2 regions of the Virgibacillus carmonensis genome follow, and region 1 is predicted to be linked to the other one. Evidence: predicted binding sites of a transcription regulator. Region 1 holds the regulator's gene; the other holds the start of a gene.
The links. Region 1 encodes Rex, which represses fermentation and respiration genes when NADH is low (regulators of the CRP and FNR family bind a similar motif). Its sites were predicted from a motif close to TTGTGAAATATTTCACAA; they were not measured.
Positions count from the first base shown of each region.

Region 2: a site for Rex is predicted at 5,410-5,427, ahead of qoxA (cytochrome aa3 quinol oxidase subunit II). Genes of this name have one in related genera too.

Region 1 covers NZ_JBYQFJ010000033.1:23,456-31,032, forward strand. The annotation lists gene AC3G7N_RS17715 (cation diffusion facilitator family transporter) at 1-729, shown strand, start outside; gene AC3G7N_RS17720 (heavy metal translocating P-type ATPase) at 785-2,923, opposite strand; gene AC3G7N_RS17725 (ArsR/SmtB family transcription factor) at 2,892-3,278, opposite strand; gene AC3G7N_RS17730 (DUF3231 family protein) at 3,466-4,485, shown strand; gene AC3G7N_RS17735 (redox-sensing transcriptional repressor Rex) at 4,546-5,193, opposite strand; gene moaC (cyclic pyranopterin monophosphate synthase MoaC) at 5,211-5,690, opposite strand; gene abc-f (ribosomal protection-like ABC-F family protein) at 5,823-7,577, shown strand, end outside.
Region 2 covers NZ_JBYQFJ010000026.1:12,258-19,834, forward strand. The annotation lists gene AC3G7N_RS16270 (MaoC/PaaZ C-terminal domain-containing protein) at 1-188, shown strand, start outside; gene AC3G7N_RS16275 (acyl-CoA thioesterase) at 344-760, shown strand; gene AC3G7N_RS16280 (spore morphogenesis/germination protein YwcE) at 964-1,239, shown strand; gene qoxD (cytochrome aa3 quinol oxidase subunit IV) at 1,505-1,858, opposite strand; gene qoxC (cytochrome aa3 quinol oxidase subunit III) at 1,860-2,465, opposite strand; gene qoxB (cytochrome aa3 quinol oxidase subunit I) at 2,458-4,401, opposite strand; gene qoxA (cytochrome aa3 quinol oxidase subunit II) at 4,423-5,355, opposite strand; gene AC3G7N_RS16305 (class I SAM-dependent methyltransferase) at 5,596-6,297, shown strand; gene AC3G7N_RS16310 (DUF2268 domain-containing putative Zn-dependent protease) at 6,329-7,165, opposite strand; gene AC3G7N_RS16315 (hypothetical protein) at 7,361-7,577, shown strand, end outside.

The DNA of each region.
Region 1 (7,577 bases):
AAAGTTGCAAGCCACAGTAAAACATATGGGTATAAACGGTTTGAAATACTTGCTGCTCTATTCAATGGCGTAACACTTACGATCATTTCCATCTACATTTTATATGAAGCATATCAACGGTTTGCCAACCCACCCGAAGTAGCGTCGACTGGAATGTTAGTGATTGCGATTATCGGGCTATGCGTGAACCTTAGTGTTGCATGGATATTAATGCGTGGGGATACCAAGGATAATTTAAATCTGCGTGCAGCATTTTTACATGTACTGGGTGACCTGCTTGGTTCCGTTGGAGCAATTGTCGCAGCTTTACTCATCCTGTTTTTCAACTGGGGATGGGCCGATCCACTAGCAAGTGTTATTGTTGCTATTCTTGTATTGATAAGTGGATGGAGAGTAACAATGGATGCCATTCATGTATTGATGGAAGGCACTCCAAAGAATATTGAATTGGATGATATTATTCATACAATGGAAACTGTAACAGGAATAATAAGCATCCATGATTTACATGTATGGTGTATCACCAGTGGGCAAAATGCACTTTCCTGTCATGCGGTAGTGAATGGGGATTTATCCATTCATGAAGGTCAAAAATTATTACGAACGATTGAACATGAGTTGGAGCACAAAGGAATTGGTCATGTAACAATTCAGATGGAAAATAATGAACACCCACATGATAATTCATTGATGTGCCAACATGAACAGGATTCTTCCCATAGTCATTAATAATACCCCTCAGCTGAACTTTCAGGTGAGGGGTATTTTAATTAGTTTAAAAAGGTCATTCATCGCTATATTTCGCGTGCATTAAACGTAGAGAATTAAGTACTACGATTAAGGTAGCCCCCATATCAGCAAATATTGCCAACCATAAGGTAAGCCAGCCGGGAATTATTAATAGAAGAGCTAGCACCTTTAATGCTAAGGCAAAAGAGACATTTTGCTTAATAATCGATAGTGTTTTTCTGCTCAAAGAAATAGTGTATGGAAGCTTTTCTAAATCATCCGCCATCAATGCTATATCAGCGGTTTCCAATGCCGTATCTGTTCCAGCCCCACCCATCGCAATACCAACCGTTGCAGTTGCAAGTGCTGGTGAATCATTGACACCGTCTCCGACCATTGCTACCTTTCCATACCGTTCATGTAGGGTCTTTATTGACTCCAATTTATCTTGTGGCATAAGTTCTGCTCTAGTCTCACTTAATCCTAGTTGATTTCCAATAGCCTTTCCAGTTGCCTCATTATCACCAGTCAGCATAACTGTTTTTTCAATACCAAGCTTATGAAGTTTTCGAATAATAGATGGACTACTTGCTCGAACTTGATCTGCTACAGCAAGTAAACCTTTTACCTCTAGTTCCGTTCCAATTAGCATAACCGTTTTACCCTGCATTTGTAATTCTTTAATCTGTTGTTTTGTACCAGTTGATATTGAAACCATTTCTTCAAATAATGATGGATTTCCAATAAAATAAACTGTACTATTTACGGTTGCCTTTGCACCTTTACCAGTGATCGACTGAAAATCCTCAGCTTCATATGCATTTACCTGTTCATTAGCTGCTTTACGTATGATTGCAGATGCCAATGGATGCTGAGAATACGCTTCAATTGCTTTTGCGACACCCAAAATTTCGTCATGACTCATCTCAGATAATCTAATGACTTCCGTAACTTCTGGCTTTCCTTCTGTCAGCGTGCCAGTTTTATCAAAAGCAATAACTTTTAATCTTCCCGTTTCCTCCAGATGAATGCCGCCTTTTATTAAAACCCCTTTACGGGCTGCGTTTCCTATTGCTGTTACAATTGCCACTGGTGTCGAAATTACCAAAGCGCAAGGACAACCAACCACAAGCACCGCAAGCCCACTATATACCCATTCAGACCATTCCTCCCCCCAAAATAGAGGTGGGATCACTGCCACTAATAATGCAATTATCATAATAGCAGGGGTATAATACTTCGCAAATCTATCCACAAACTGTTGAGATGGAGCGCGCTCTGCCTGGGCTTCTTCAACTAAATGAATAATTTTAGCAATCGTCGTATCTTCCACGTGTTTGGTAACACGTACCTCTAAGGATCCCTCTTCATTCAGTGTCCCCGCAAATACCTCATCTCCGGCAGTTTTGTAGGCAGGAATTGACTCACCTGTGATCGTTGCTTGATTGATAGAAGACTGACCCTTTACAACCTCACCATCCATTGCAATTTTTTGTCCAGGTTTGATAAGCATAATATCACCAATCCGAACGTTTTCTACATCGATTTCTATTACTGCTTGATTACGTTTTATGGTTGCTCGATTTGGTGCAATGTCCATTAGTGCCTGAATCGATTGCCTTGCTTTATCCATCGAGTAACTTTCTAAAGCTTCACTCAGTGCAAACAAGAAGACTACTACTGCTCCTTCCCCCCACTCCCCAATAATAACTGCACCAATAACCGCTATAGTCATTAAAGTTTTCATATCAAACTGTAGTTTCATTAAGTTTTTAAAGCCTACTGTAAACAAATCAAATCCACCGATTAAAATAGCTACTCCGAATGTTCCTATTGTAATTGGGCTTTTTTCTCCTAGTTGGATAGAAAGAATGTAACCTGTAATAATGAAAAAAAGGGCTATCATTGCCATGATGTTATCGCGTTTTTTCCAGAAAGATACCTTTTTCCCAAGTTGACGTTGTCGTTCTGGATACACTTTAATGCCGTCGAAGGAACCAGCTTGTTCTAACTGTTCAATAGAGGCCCCACCATGAACGGTTATTTTAGACGCTCCAAAGTTTAATTGGACGTCTTCTACTGTTTGTATGTTACGTATGTTTTTCTCAAACTTTGCTGCACAATTTGTACAGGACAAACCTTGTAACCGATAAACATTCTTGTTAGTTTCCACTATTATCATCTTCTTTCCCATGAACCATAGCGATATATACCAATTGATGAACATGATCATCCGCTAATGAATAAAAAACCAACTTGCCTTCTTTTCGATACTTGGCTAATCTCATATTTCGTAAAAGACGTAAATGATGGGAAGCAGTTGCAGTAGTCGATCCGATAATATTAGCTACGTCACATACACATAACTCTTTTTCTAATGTTAGTGCATAGGCAATTTTTAAACGTGTGGCATCCGATAATGCCTTGAAAATCAATTCAATCCCACTCACCTGGTCCATTTTTGGTTGAATTCGATTTACTTTTTCCGCGTCAAAACAAAATGTATCGCACGTATCTTTAGGAGTTTGTATTACTTTCTCGTCATTCATTTCATTCACCTTCATTCAAATGATTGTTTGATTATTTGTTTATAGTGTATGCTTCCTAAAAATTATTGTCAATTCATCTAAAAATTTTATGGGTCTATATTCTGTAAGTGATTAACGAAGGCTAATGCATAATTACGGACATTTTCCAGATAATACAGATAAAAATATAATTTGGAGGACGTTAGAAATGAGTGAAACCAGTCACAAACCTTTAACAGCACCAGAAATGGCTAATTTATGGTCGTGCTATATGACAAACAGCATGACAAAATGTGTTATAACGTATGGCCTACATTTAAACGAGGATGAGGATATACAACCCCACTTACAAACTGCGTATGACCAGGCTGTATATGCGCTCGATGAAATCAAAAGCATCTTTTTAAGCGAGAATTTCCCGGTTCCCGTGGGGTTTACAAAACATGATGTTAACCTAAAAGCAAAACGTCTATTTAAGGATACTTTCTTTTTGGAATACCTGAACAAAATGGGGAAACTTGGAACACCACAATATGGCAGATATCATTCGATGTCTATACGTGAGGACGTTCGAAATATCTTCAATACTTGTCTTAGTAATTCTGCCACCTTATACAACCAGACGACAGAAACCATGCTTGCTAAAGGTATTCTAATCAGGGCACCTCATATCTCGATACCTAAAAAAGTAAGATTTGTTAAGCGTAAAGATTTTATGGGCGGTTTTCCATTATTTAATGAGAAACGCCCACTTACGGCAATTGAAATCTCGCATCTGTCTACTAACTTGGAGACAAATGTACTTGGATTTATGATTTGCACTGCTTTCGGTCAAACCGCTGAATCAAAGACGATCAGGAGATATATGTTAAGAGGGAAAGAGATTTCGAAAAAGCATATCAGAGTGTTTAGTGACACATTAATCGATAGTGATATACAAGCACCGATGAGCTGGGATGCAGGTTCTTTAAATTCTATCGAAAACGTTTTTTCAGAAAAACTAATGATGTACCACGTTGTCCTCCTTTCTGCAGCGGGAACAGGTAATTACGGTATAGCTTGTGCAGAGAGTATGAGAAGTGATTTACCTCTATGTTACGTTCGATTGGCAGTGGAAGTTGCCCATTATGCGAAAGATGGCACAGATATCATGATTAAAAATGGTTGGATGGAAGAACCACCGCAAGCTGATGACCGAGATAAGCTGATTAAGCAAAAAAGAAGCTAACAAAAGAAGCAGAGGTTGATTCCTCTGCTTCTTTTGTTAGCTTTTAAGATTGCTTAACCGCTAATCCATTTCTGACCCTTCATTTAGCGGGTAATGTTTTAAAAAGTATACCAATGCCTGCAGTTCAACAGCAAGATCAATATGGTGTACGCGAATGTTGTCTGGCACGGTAATCCTTGCGGGCGTAAAATTCAATATACCTGAAACACCAGTATTAACTAACCGCTCTGTGATACCCTCTGCCTCACTTGAAGGAACTGTCAATATGGCAACATGTACGTCTTTCATTTTTTCCTCTAATTGATCAATATGATAAACAGGTATGCCACCGATGTCAGATCCGACTTTACTTGGTTCTGCATCAAATGCCATCATTATTTTTGTATTATTATTTTTCATAAAATTATAGTGAAGGAATGCTGTACCTAGATTTCCAACGCCAATTAGTGCAACTTCAGTTAGTTCATCCTGGTCCAATGTTTTCCTGAAAAATTCTAATAGATAGTCAACATTGTAGCCATAGCCTTTTTTGCCTAAGGCACCAAAATAGGAAAAGTCCCTGCGAATTGTAGCGGAATCTACCTTTACAGCCTCACTTAACTCTTTAGACGAAACACGCGTTTTCCCTTGGAGATGCAAATTATTGATAAACCGGTAATATAACGGTAAACGCTTAGCAGTAGCCTGTGGAATTTTATGTTGTACCACTATTATTCCCCCTTTCCTCAGCGCCTGAAATCTCCTGAATTGCCGCCTTTTTTCTCGATTAAATACGTTTTGCCGATAACCATTCCTTTATCTAATGCTTTACACATATCGTAAACAGTTAACGCAGTTGCAGAGGCGGCAGTTAGTGCCTCCATTTCAACACCGGTACTTCCCTTTGTTTTCACATAGGATTCTATGATTAATTCGTACTTATTATCTGATAAACTCCAGTCAAACGAAATGTCTATTCCTTTTAATTGTAAGGGATGACACATCGGAATCCAGTCCGGCGTCTTCTTTGCTGCCATAATTCCAGCGATCTGGGCAACTGCAAGTACATCACCTTTTTCAATTCCTTGATCCACTATTTTTGTATATATTTCTTCTGATACAACTATACTCGTTCTAGCCGAGGCAATCCGTTCTGTTTCTTTTTTCTCACTAATATCCACCATTTTCGCTCTACCTTGTTGATTAAAGTGAGTGAAATCAGTCATGTACTCATCTCCAATTTTAACGTTATAGTACATTCTAGCAGAAAATTTATAAGAAGTCGTGATTATTTTCACATTTAAATATTGCTTGGTAATTGAGATATGCGATACACTTATAATACTGAGGTGAGCGCAATGATTATTATGCAATTGAATGACGTTAGTAAGTCATTTGGAGCAGAAAAAATATTATCAAATATAAAGCTTGAAATTAAAGATCAGGATCGAATTGCGATCGTTGGTAGAAATGGTGCAGGGAAATCAACCTTACTCAAAATAATGGCTGGCGAATTTTCCTATGACGAGGGTGTTATGCACAAACCAAAAGACCTAACAATTGGTTATCTATCCCAGCACACTGGTCTTGAATCTACTAAAACAATTTGGGATGAAATGCTGGATGTGTTTCAGGCATTAATCCAAAAAGAACAAGAACTCAGGAAACTTGAAAAAAATATGGAACAAGCATCTACTTTGTCTGATGATAACTATAACCAGCTCTTACAAGAATATGACACAAAACAGCAGGCTTTTATCACAGAAGGCGGATACTCATACGCGTCATCGATTAAATCGGTACTAAGCGGCCTTCATTTTTATGAGGACGATTACCAAACATCAATAAGCACATTAAGTGGTGGCCAAAAAACACGATTAGCATTAGGTAAGTTGTTATTACAAAAGCCTGCTTTACTCATTCTTGACGAACCTACTAACCATTTAGACATTGAAACGCTCGGTTGGCTTGAAAATTATTTAGCAAGTTATCCAGGCGCCGTTACAATTGTATCTCATGATCGTTACTTTTTAGACAAGACTGTAAACATTGTCTATGAAATTTCCTATCATAAAGTTAGGAAGTATCATGGATCATACAGTAAGTATCTGGAAAAACGTGCACTTGATTACGAACAAGAAATGAAGGAATTTGAAAAACAACAATCTGAAATTAAACAGCTTGAAGACTTTGTACAAAAAAATATTGTTAGAGCTTCCACAACAAAACGTGCACAAAGTAGAAGGAAAAAGTTGGATAAAATGGAAAAGTTGGACAGGCCTAAGGGTGATGAGTCCTCAGCAAAATTTTCTTTTGATTCAAACAGGAGAAGTGGCAATGACGTATTAAAAATAAATAACCTGGCGTTTCGATATAGTGATGAGGATAGATTTCTGTTCGAAGGTATGAATCTCGCTATAAATCGTAGCGACAGTATCGCACTTGTCGGGCCAAATGGAATTGGTAAAACGACCTTATTAAAAATGATAACTGGACAATACCAGCCAAGTACAGGCTCCATTCAAATCGGAGCCAATGTAGAAATAGGCTACTATGACCAGGAGCAAACGAACTTAAATCCAAATAATACCGTTCTTCAGGAACTATGGGATAAATATCCAAATGAAAAAGAAAAAGATATTCGTACCGTTCTGGGTAACTTTTTATTCTCCGGTGACGATGTTTTAAAGCCTGTACATGCTCTAAGTGGTGGTGAGAAAGCTCGATTATCGCTGGCTAAGCTGATGATGCTTCATGCCAATTTCTTAATACTGGATGAACCAACAAACCATCTGGATATTGATAGTAAAGAAGTGTTAGAATCAGCATTAATTGACTATAACGGTACTATCATATTTGTCTCACATGACCGCTATTTTATCAATAAAATTGCCGAACAAGTAGTTGAAATTCAAGCAGATCATGTGACTGGATACCTAGGTGATTACGATTACTACGTTGCTAAAAAAGAAGAACAAGCTGAGAGAGAACGGCTACAACGAGAGCAAACAAAAGCAACACAGGTTGATACAGGAAAATTGAGTTATAAAGAAGAAAAAGTACGACAACGTGCGGAACGAAAAGTTCAACGACGAATAGAAGAGTTGGAAAAC
Region 2 (7,577 bases), on a different contig from region 1:
ATGAAGACGGATTTATTCAAGATTATACGATCCGATTTAAAGGTATGGTTTTTCTAAATGATGTCCTTACTCTAAAAGCAATCGTGCAGGAAGTAAGGGAAACCCACATCGATTTTAACGTGCTGGCTGCCAATCAAGATGGAAAAGAAGTTATCAAAGGAAGTGTACAATTTTTCATATACAAATAGCCAGCATCGAAGCACAACAGAAAAACAAATAGGATACGTTCTTCTTCAGATAACGGCACCTATTAAAAAAGTTCAAAACAAAACGGAACAGATCTGAAGAAGGACGCTAATCAGCATAGGAAATGATTGTACTTGTTAGTTTAAGGGGGAATTCCATGATAACAACGCATGAAAATGAAGTGTATGTTCGATTTTGTGAAACAGATGCAGCTGGTCATGTGAATAATACGAGTTATTTTTTATATCTTGAGGAAGCGCGCACAAAATTCTTTCAAGTACTTGGCATCGATCGAAAGCACCGGGATTCTTCTTTAGACTTTATTTTAGCGTCTACGAAATGTGATTACTTGGCACAATCCTATGCTGGTCAAACGCTACAAGTTTCCACAAATGTATCTAAAATAGGCACGAAAAGTTTTACATTAAACCATTTGATAACTGAAGCAGCTTCAGGAATAGTAATTGCAAAGGGCTCTGCCACCACTGTTTGTTTTAATTATGTGGAGCAAAAAACTGAAGCTATTCCAGATTCATTACGAGAAAATCTAGAAGGTTATGTTGTTGTAAATTAAATATACTGATACGCACTTTCAATAGGCGAATTTACATTCTACAGGAACCTCGATGATCATCTTCTTATCTTTTCCCCTATGCAACGTTAAATTTGACCAATTAATGGACAAATAATGAATGTTTTGTGTCATTTTTACAAATAATTTGATATACTATAAGTAGAAACCGCATGCAACGTGTATGTAGTAATAGGAGATGATTTATGATGGGTATTGCAGTGATGTTTATGTTATTGGCAACGCTTACCCCATACCTATTTATTCGCCTGAAGAAGCGAGTAATTGCTGTAATTCAGAGCGTGTTACTTGTGGGTATGTGGCTATACTTCCTTGAAGTAATGTTCCAGGCTGCACCTGCTGCATTTTCGTTAACATGGTCAATGTTTTATTTGAGTCTTATTCTCGCAGAAGTGGCTTGGGTGATGTTCATCATTCACATGGTTAAACAGCCAGCAACATACAAACGAACTTATCAGTAATAAGAAAACCCCCCTTTTCCTGTGGAGAAGGGGGGTTCTTTTGTTGCTATGCCTCACAGCGAAACAGTTGCAAAACCGCTTGTATAAAGGCAACGAAAGAAATGCTGAGGAAAAGCACTTTTGGTGAATAACCTGAATAGAGTGCTCCCCAGAGTGAAAAAGCAGTGAGTAAAATACAGAGGATAAACCCAATAATAGGCTTCCACTTTAATCCGAATTCATTTGCGTGTTTGTTTAATTCCAAAACCGGTCACCTGCCTCTATATTAATGGTCCATATGCTCCTGGTGTTGTTCTTGCTGATTTGGATCACCGCCATGATCATGGCCGAACGACATGGTAAACAGGGACCCTGCAACAACAATCGAGGCAATTACAAAACCGTGAAACATCATATTCCAGGGTACATGGCCATTTCCGCTTGCGAATTCGGTCATGTGCATAAACATGAACAACTGAATTCCTGCTTGTATGACGGCTAGAGCCATAATGGCAATGATAACCCAGGTTACCGGCAAGTCAGATCTAAGAGCCGTCCAAGCCGCCAGCAATGTGAGGGAAAGGGATAATAGAAAGCCAATAATATGGTTAACTGGGATTTTTCTGGATTGTTTTTGCATGTTAAACCACCATCCCGATTAAATAGACACTTGTAAAAATAAATATCCAAACGACGTCTAAGAAATGCCAGTACAAGCCTACAATGAAGACTTTACGGCTTGTGACTGGTGTAATGCCTCGCTTTGCAATCTGAATGAGGATCAAGATTGCCCAGCCAATGCCCAGTGTCACGTGTAGTCCATGCGTTCCGGCAAGTATGAAAAAGGCTGACCAAAATGCACTGGATTGTAATGTAGCTCCTTCATGGGCATAATGTATGAACTCTTCCACTTCAAAGCCAAGGAACGTTAAACCAAGGACTAAGGTAATTATAAGCCACGTTATTAAGCCTTTCTTTGACCCACGACGCATTTCGTGAATGGCAATTCCACACGTGAAACTGCTGGTGAGTAATAAGAAAGTCATGATGAGTGTGGATCCTGGTTCAAACAGTTCTGCTGGTGTCGGCGCATCCGCAGTTCTTCCAAACAATACGGCATAGGTAGCAAATAATGTTGCGAACAAGGCAATTTCTGCAGCCAGGAAAATCCAGAAGCCAAGAATGCTTAATCGTCCACTTTCTGTTCGGTATTCCAATGGTCCAGATTTAACTTCTTGTTCACTCATGATTTAACCCCCTTGCTTCCTGCTCAATGCGTTTAATTTCATCTACTTGTACATGATATCCTTCATCATAATCAAAGGAACGAACTCCCATCATAATAACTACGCCAACCATACCGATAATTGCGAGTGTAATCCATTCAAAAACAAGCGCGAAACTTGCTAAGAACAGGAGTCCCATCATGATAATCGGTTTTCCTGTATTGCTTGGCATATGAATGGGTTCTAACTTTTCCTCATCAAAGGTTGTTTCACCTTTTTCTTTCATTCCTATAAAAGGGTCGTAGCTATTAATTTCCGGTACCGTTGCAAAATTGTAGTGTGGTACTGGTGTTGGTGTAGCCCATTCTAGGGTTCTGCCATCCCAGGCATCACCTGTTTCTTCTCGCTCACTGTACCTGAAGCTGTAATAAATGTTGTAGACAAAGATGGCAAAGCCAATTCCCATTCCAAACGCTCCAATTGTCGAAATGAAATTAAGCGAGAACCACTCAGGCATGATGTAAAATACTCTTCGCGGCATTCCGTCTAGTCCAACAAAGTATTGTGGGAGGAAACAGACGTGAAAGCCCATGACAAAGAACCAGAAGCTCCATTTGCCAATTCGTTCATTCAATTTGTGTCCGAACATTTTCGGATACCAGTAAATTAATCCTGAGAAACAGGCGAATACCGTACCAGCGATTAACACATAGTGGAAGTGTGCAACCAAGAAGTAGGAATTATGGAACTGAAAATCCGCCGCAGCCATTCCGAGCATCACACCTGTAACCCCACCGATAACAAAGCTCGGGATGAATGCGAGTGCCCACATCATGGATGTCGTAAATTGAATCCGCGATTTATATAACGTTCCCAACCAGTTAAATATTTTCACACCAGTAGGAACTGCAATCAACATCGTTGAAATCGAGAATACTGAGTTGACAAATGCTCCTGCTCCCATCGTAAAGAAGTGATGTACCCATACCAGGAAGCTAAGTCCCGCAATTAGGATAATGGACCATACCATTGCCTTATAGCCGAATAATCGCTTTTTAGCAAATGTCGCAATAACTTCAGAGAAGATACCAAATGCCGGCAAAATGACAATATATACTTCGGGATGTCCCCACATCCAAAACAGGTTCGCCCACATCATTGGTAAACCTTCACCTGTGAGTGTAAAGAATTGCGATCCGAATATACGATCAATTGTCAGTAATGCCAAAGCTACGGTTAATATTGGAAACGCAAAAACGATAATGAAACTAGTTACTAACGTAGACCAAGTGAAAATTGGCATTTGAAACAGTTTCATACCTGGTGCTCGCATTTTTAGGATGGTAACCATTAAATTAATTCCGGTTGCCAGTGTACCAATTCCAGCGAGTTGCAGACCGAGTAAATAAAAGTTTTGACCAGGACCTGGGCTCATCGCTGCGCCTGCAAGTGGTGTATAACTAGTCCAACCTGCATCAGGTGACCCCCCGATAACAAATGAAATGTTAAATAACATTGCACCGAAGAAAAAAGACCAGAAACTTAGTGCATTAATAAATGGAAAAGCAAAGTCCCGAGCACCGATTTGTAAAGGAACTACAATGTTCATCAGGCCTATTAAAAATGGCATTGCCATAAAGATGATCATTACCGTACCATGTGTTGTAAAAATTTCATCATAATGTTGCGCACCTAAGAAATTCATATTTGGAAAGGCTAACTGCACCCGCATCATCATAGCATCCATTCCGCCACGGAATAACATAGCGAGCGCACTTAGGATATACATAATCCCAATTTTTTTATGGTCAACGGTAGTCAGCCATTCGCGCCACAACCAATTCCATTTTTTGAAATAAGTCAAGATGAAAAGAATTGCTGACGACACGAGCACAATAGCAACCATTCCACCGTATATTAGCGGTTCACCTGTAACAAAAAATTCATCGAGTTTCATACGTTCACCTACTTTCCTTTACTAGTCTTCGTTTTTATGTTGGCTGTCATTTTCTAAATGTAACACCTCTTCGTACGTATCACCGTAACGTTTAATGAAATAATCCATGCCTTCTTTTGTTCCGTGATTAACCCACTGCAAGTGAGTTGATGAAAATGTCATTGTTTCTACTATCCCAGGCTCCAATATCGTATTGTATTTATCCTGAGTCAACTTGGGTGCATTCGCTTGTTTTGTATGTACCCAGTCATTAAAGTCGTTTTCATTTTCAGCATATACCTGAAAAGTGTGCTTAGCAAAACCTTCACCATTGAAGTTTGAGTTTCGGCCATCAAATACCCCGGTCTCATCTGCTTGCAGGTACAGTATATTTTGCATACCGGCCATATTGTACTTTTGTCCACCGAGTGCAGGAATCCAAAGTGCCGCCATAGAGCCTGTTGAGGATAATCTAAATTCGATGGCACGATCGGTCGGAATGTGCAAATAATTGACCGTTTCAATGCCTTGCTCTGGATAACTAAAGAACCATTTCCAATTGGCTGATGTCGCATAAACGACGAGTGGTTCTTTTTCACTAGATGATTCTGGTGGATCTTCCAAATCAAAAAGCGTTGTAACAGTAGGGAAGGACAAAGCAGTAACAATCAGAATCGGAATAATGATCCAGATTGCTTCAATGATGTTGTTACCATGCAAATTCGGCTTATAGCTATTTTCCTTTCGATTGGGATGGTCGCGGTATTTTACCAGAATAATTGCAAATGCAACAAACACAACTACTGTAATCCCAGCCATGTAGTAAAGGGAATACACAATAAGATCTTTCTGGCTTTGTGCAACTGGACCTTTCGGGTCGAATACAGTTAATTCGCCACAGCCACTTAACAAGAAAACCATGCAAAGTAGTATCAGGCTAAGCCATTTTGTCCGATGGATTTTTTTACGGTTCATGAGGAAACACTCCCACTGAATATAGTTAACATATAGTTACGTATTAATGGTCTTTTGTGGATAGTATAACAAATGGAAGAAGGAATCGAATAGTTATAAGCGGCTTCCCATCAAAAGTTCGCTATTTTGTCGGAATTCTGCTACAAAATGTTCGATGATTAGCTTGTTTGTACGGCTCACCATTATCACATCTTCACATACGTTAGCAATAGATAAAAATTCAATGTATGGAGGAATATAATGAGTAATTCCTATCTAGACTTGTTAGCTTATTTTGGAATTGGTGGGGCGCATCCGGGTGGAAGTGAGTTAACAAAAAAGCTAGTAAGCAATGAGAATATCCAATCTGACCATTATGTTTTAGATATTGGCTGTGGGACAGGGCAGACAGCAGAATTCTTAACTCAAACCTATGGTTGTAAAGTTGCAGCCGTAGACAATCATCCCATTATTATTGAAAAAGCAAGACAAAGGTTTACGAAAGGAATGGAACTTGTGGAGGTCATAGAAGGGGACGCACAGGACTTATCATTTAGTCAAAATACGTTTGACTTTGTTCTAGCAGAATCCGTTATCACCTTTAGTCATATCGACAAGACATTATCAGAGTTATTTAGGGTATTAAAACCAAATGGATCCATGCTTATAATAGAAATGACAGCTGAAAGACCTCTTTCTGCAGCAGCACAAAAAGAGGTAAGCAGCCTCTATGGGATAGATGAAGTGTTATGTGAAGAGCAGTGGGAAGAGAAGATCCATCGTGCTGGTTTCACTAATGTTGTAACCATCGATACACCAAAAGAGCTAACCCAAACAGAAATTACGGACATGAACCCATCCGAATATATTTCTGAACAACTATATGATTTATGGGATCAGCACACATCAATTCTGGAACAATCCACTGTTCCTCTTGGTTATCGCGTATTCCGTTGTTGGTGAGATGAAGGGGCAGGTTAAAAGGGAAACAGGATTATTCAGATGGAAACTTTGATTCCGCTATCATTTCTTCGGAAGGTATCGTTAGTAGATTAGTATTGTTGATGTTTTCATGTAGTTTGCAAAATGAATCGACAATCTGAAATCCTATGGTATACCCAATCCACTTTGGAAGCGTCTCATTTCCATCACCATACAAAAAGGCGTGGTGCTGATTGGTTCCTTTCATATGTAAATTGGGAACAAAGGCTTTTTTCCAGATAGGCAAAACATCGTCATACGTGTACAGATGTGTCCACGGCGCTAACCATTTGTCACCATACAATGCTTGAACAGCACACTCCCCCAGCCCTTCCAAAACAAGCGAATCTTTTAATGGTAAGTCATCTATCTTCTCGTTTAAAAAGCTTAATCTGCAAGCATGATTATACTCATGAGCTAAAAGGGCTTTTACTTCTTCCGTTCCTACATGTGGAGACAAAAATAAAAATAATGCTTCATTGAATGTTGCTCCATTTTTACGAGTGAAACTATTTATGGTCGGTAGTTGAGCCTGCTTTATCGGAAATATAATGATAGGAAAATCCGGCCCATTCCATTTCTTCCTTAAATAGTTGTATTCTAGTTCCACAACTTCCCATATCTTAGACGCTAACATTTTATGAATGGAAGGAATGATAGTAGTTTGTTCATCAGGTTCAAATAGCCCATAGTTTACTAATATATAATGTATTTCCTCTATATTCATCCAGGGAAATAAGCTTTTCAGCGGGCTGCATAATACCTCACAATGAACAGCATAGGAATCCTTAGAGTCTTTGGATTTTCTTGTGTATTCACGTAACCATGGGCGTGAGTCGATAAGTGGCAAGCTATTTACCTCCTTTTTTTGCGTGCTTTCTTTATGTATATGTGTAATGGTAAATGTGTAGTAGCAAAAGAATGGAACCTCCTCTTCAGTAACTTTTGTAGAACATGTGTAGTCGTCCATGCAAATTACAATTTGTTTCATAGTCTAATAGTACATAATAATTTTATGTAAATCTGACGAAAAAGGAGGAGACATATGACTCAATCGCATATGTATGACCTTTGTTGCAGGTACAAAGGAAAAAATGTACGAATAGCTTGTAAGGATGGCAGGACTCATGTGGGACATATTACTAGAGTCGATAGAGGGAATGTTTGGATTCGCCCTAGAGGGAACCATGGAGGATGTTACGGTTACGGATTCTTTGGTGGATACGGTGGTTATGGTGGTAACGGATACTCCGTTGCTCTCG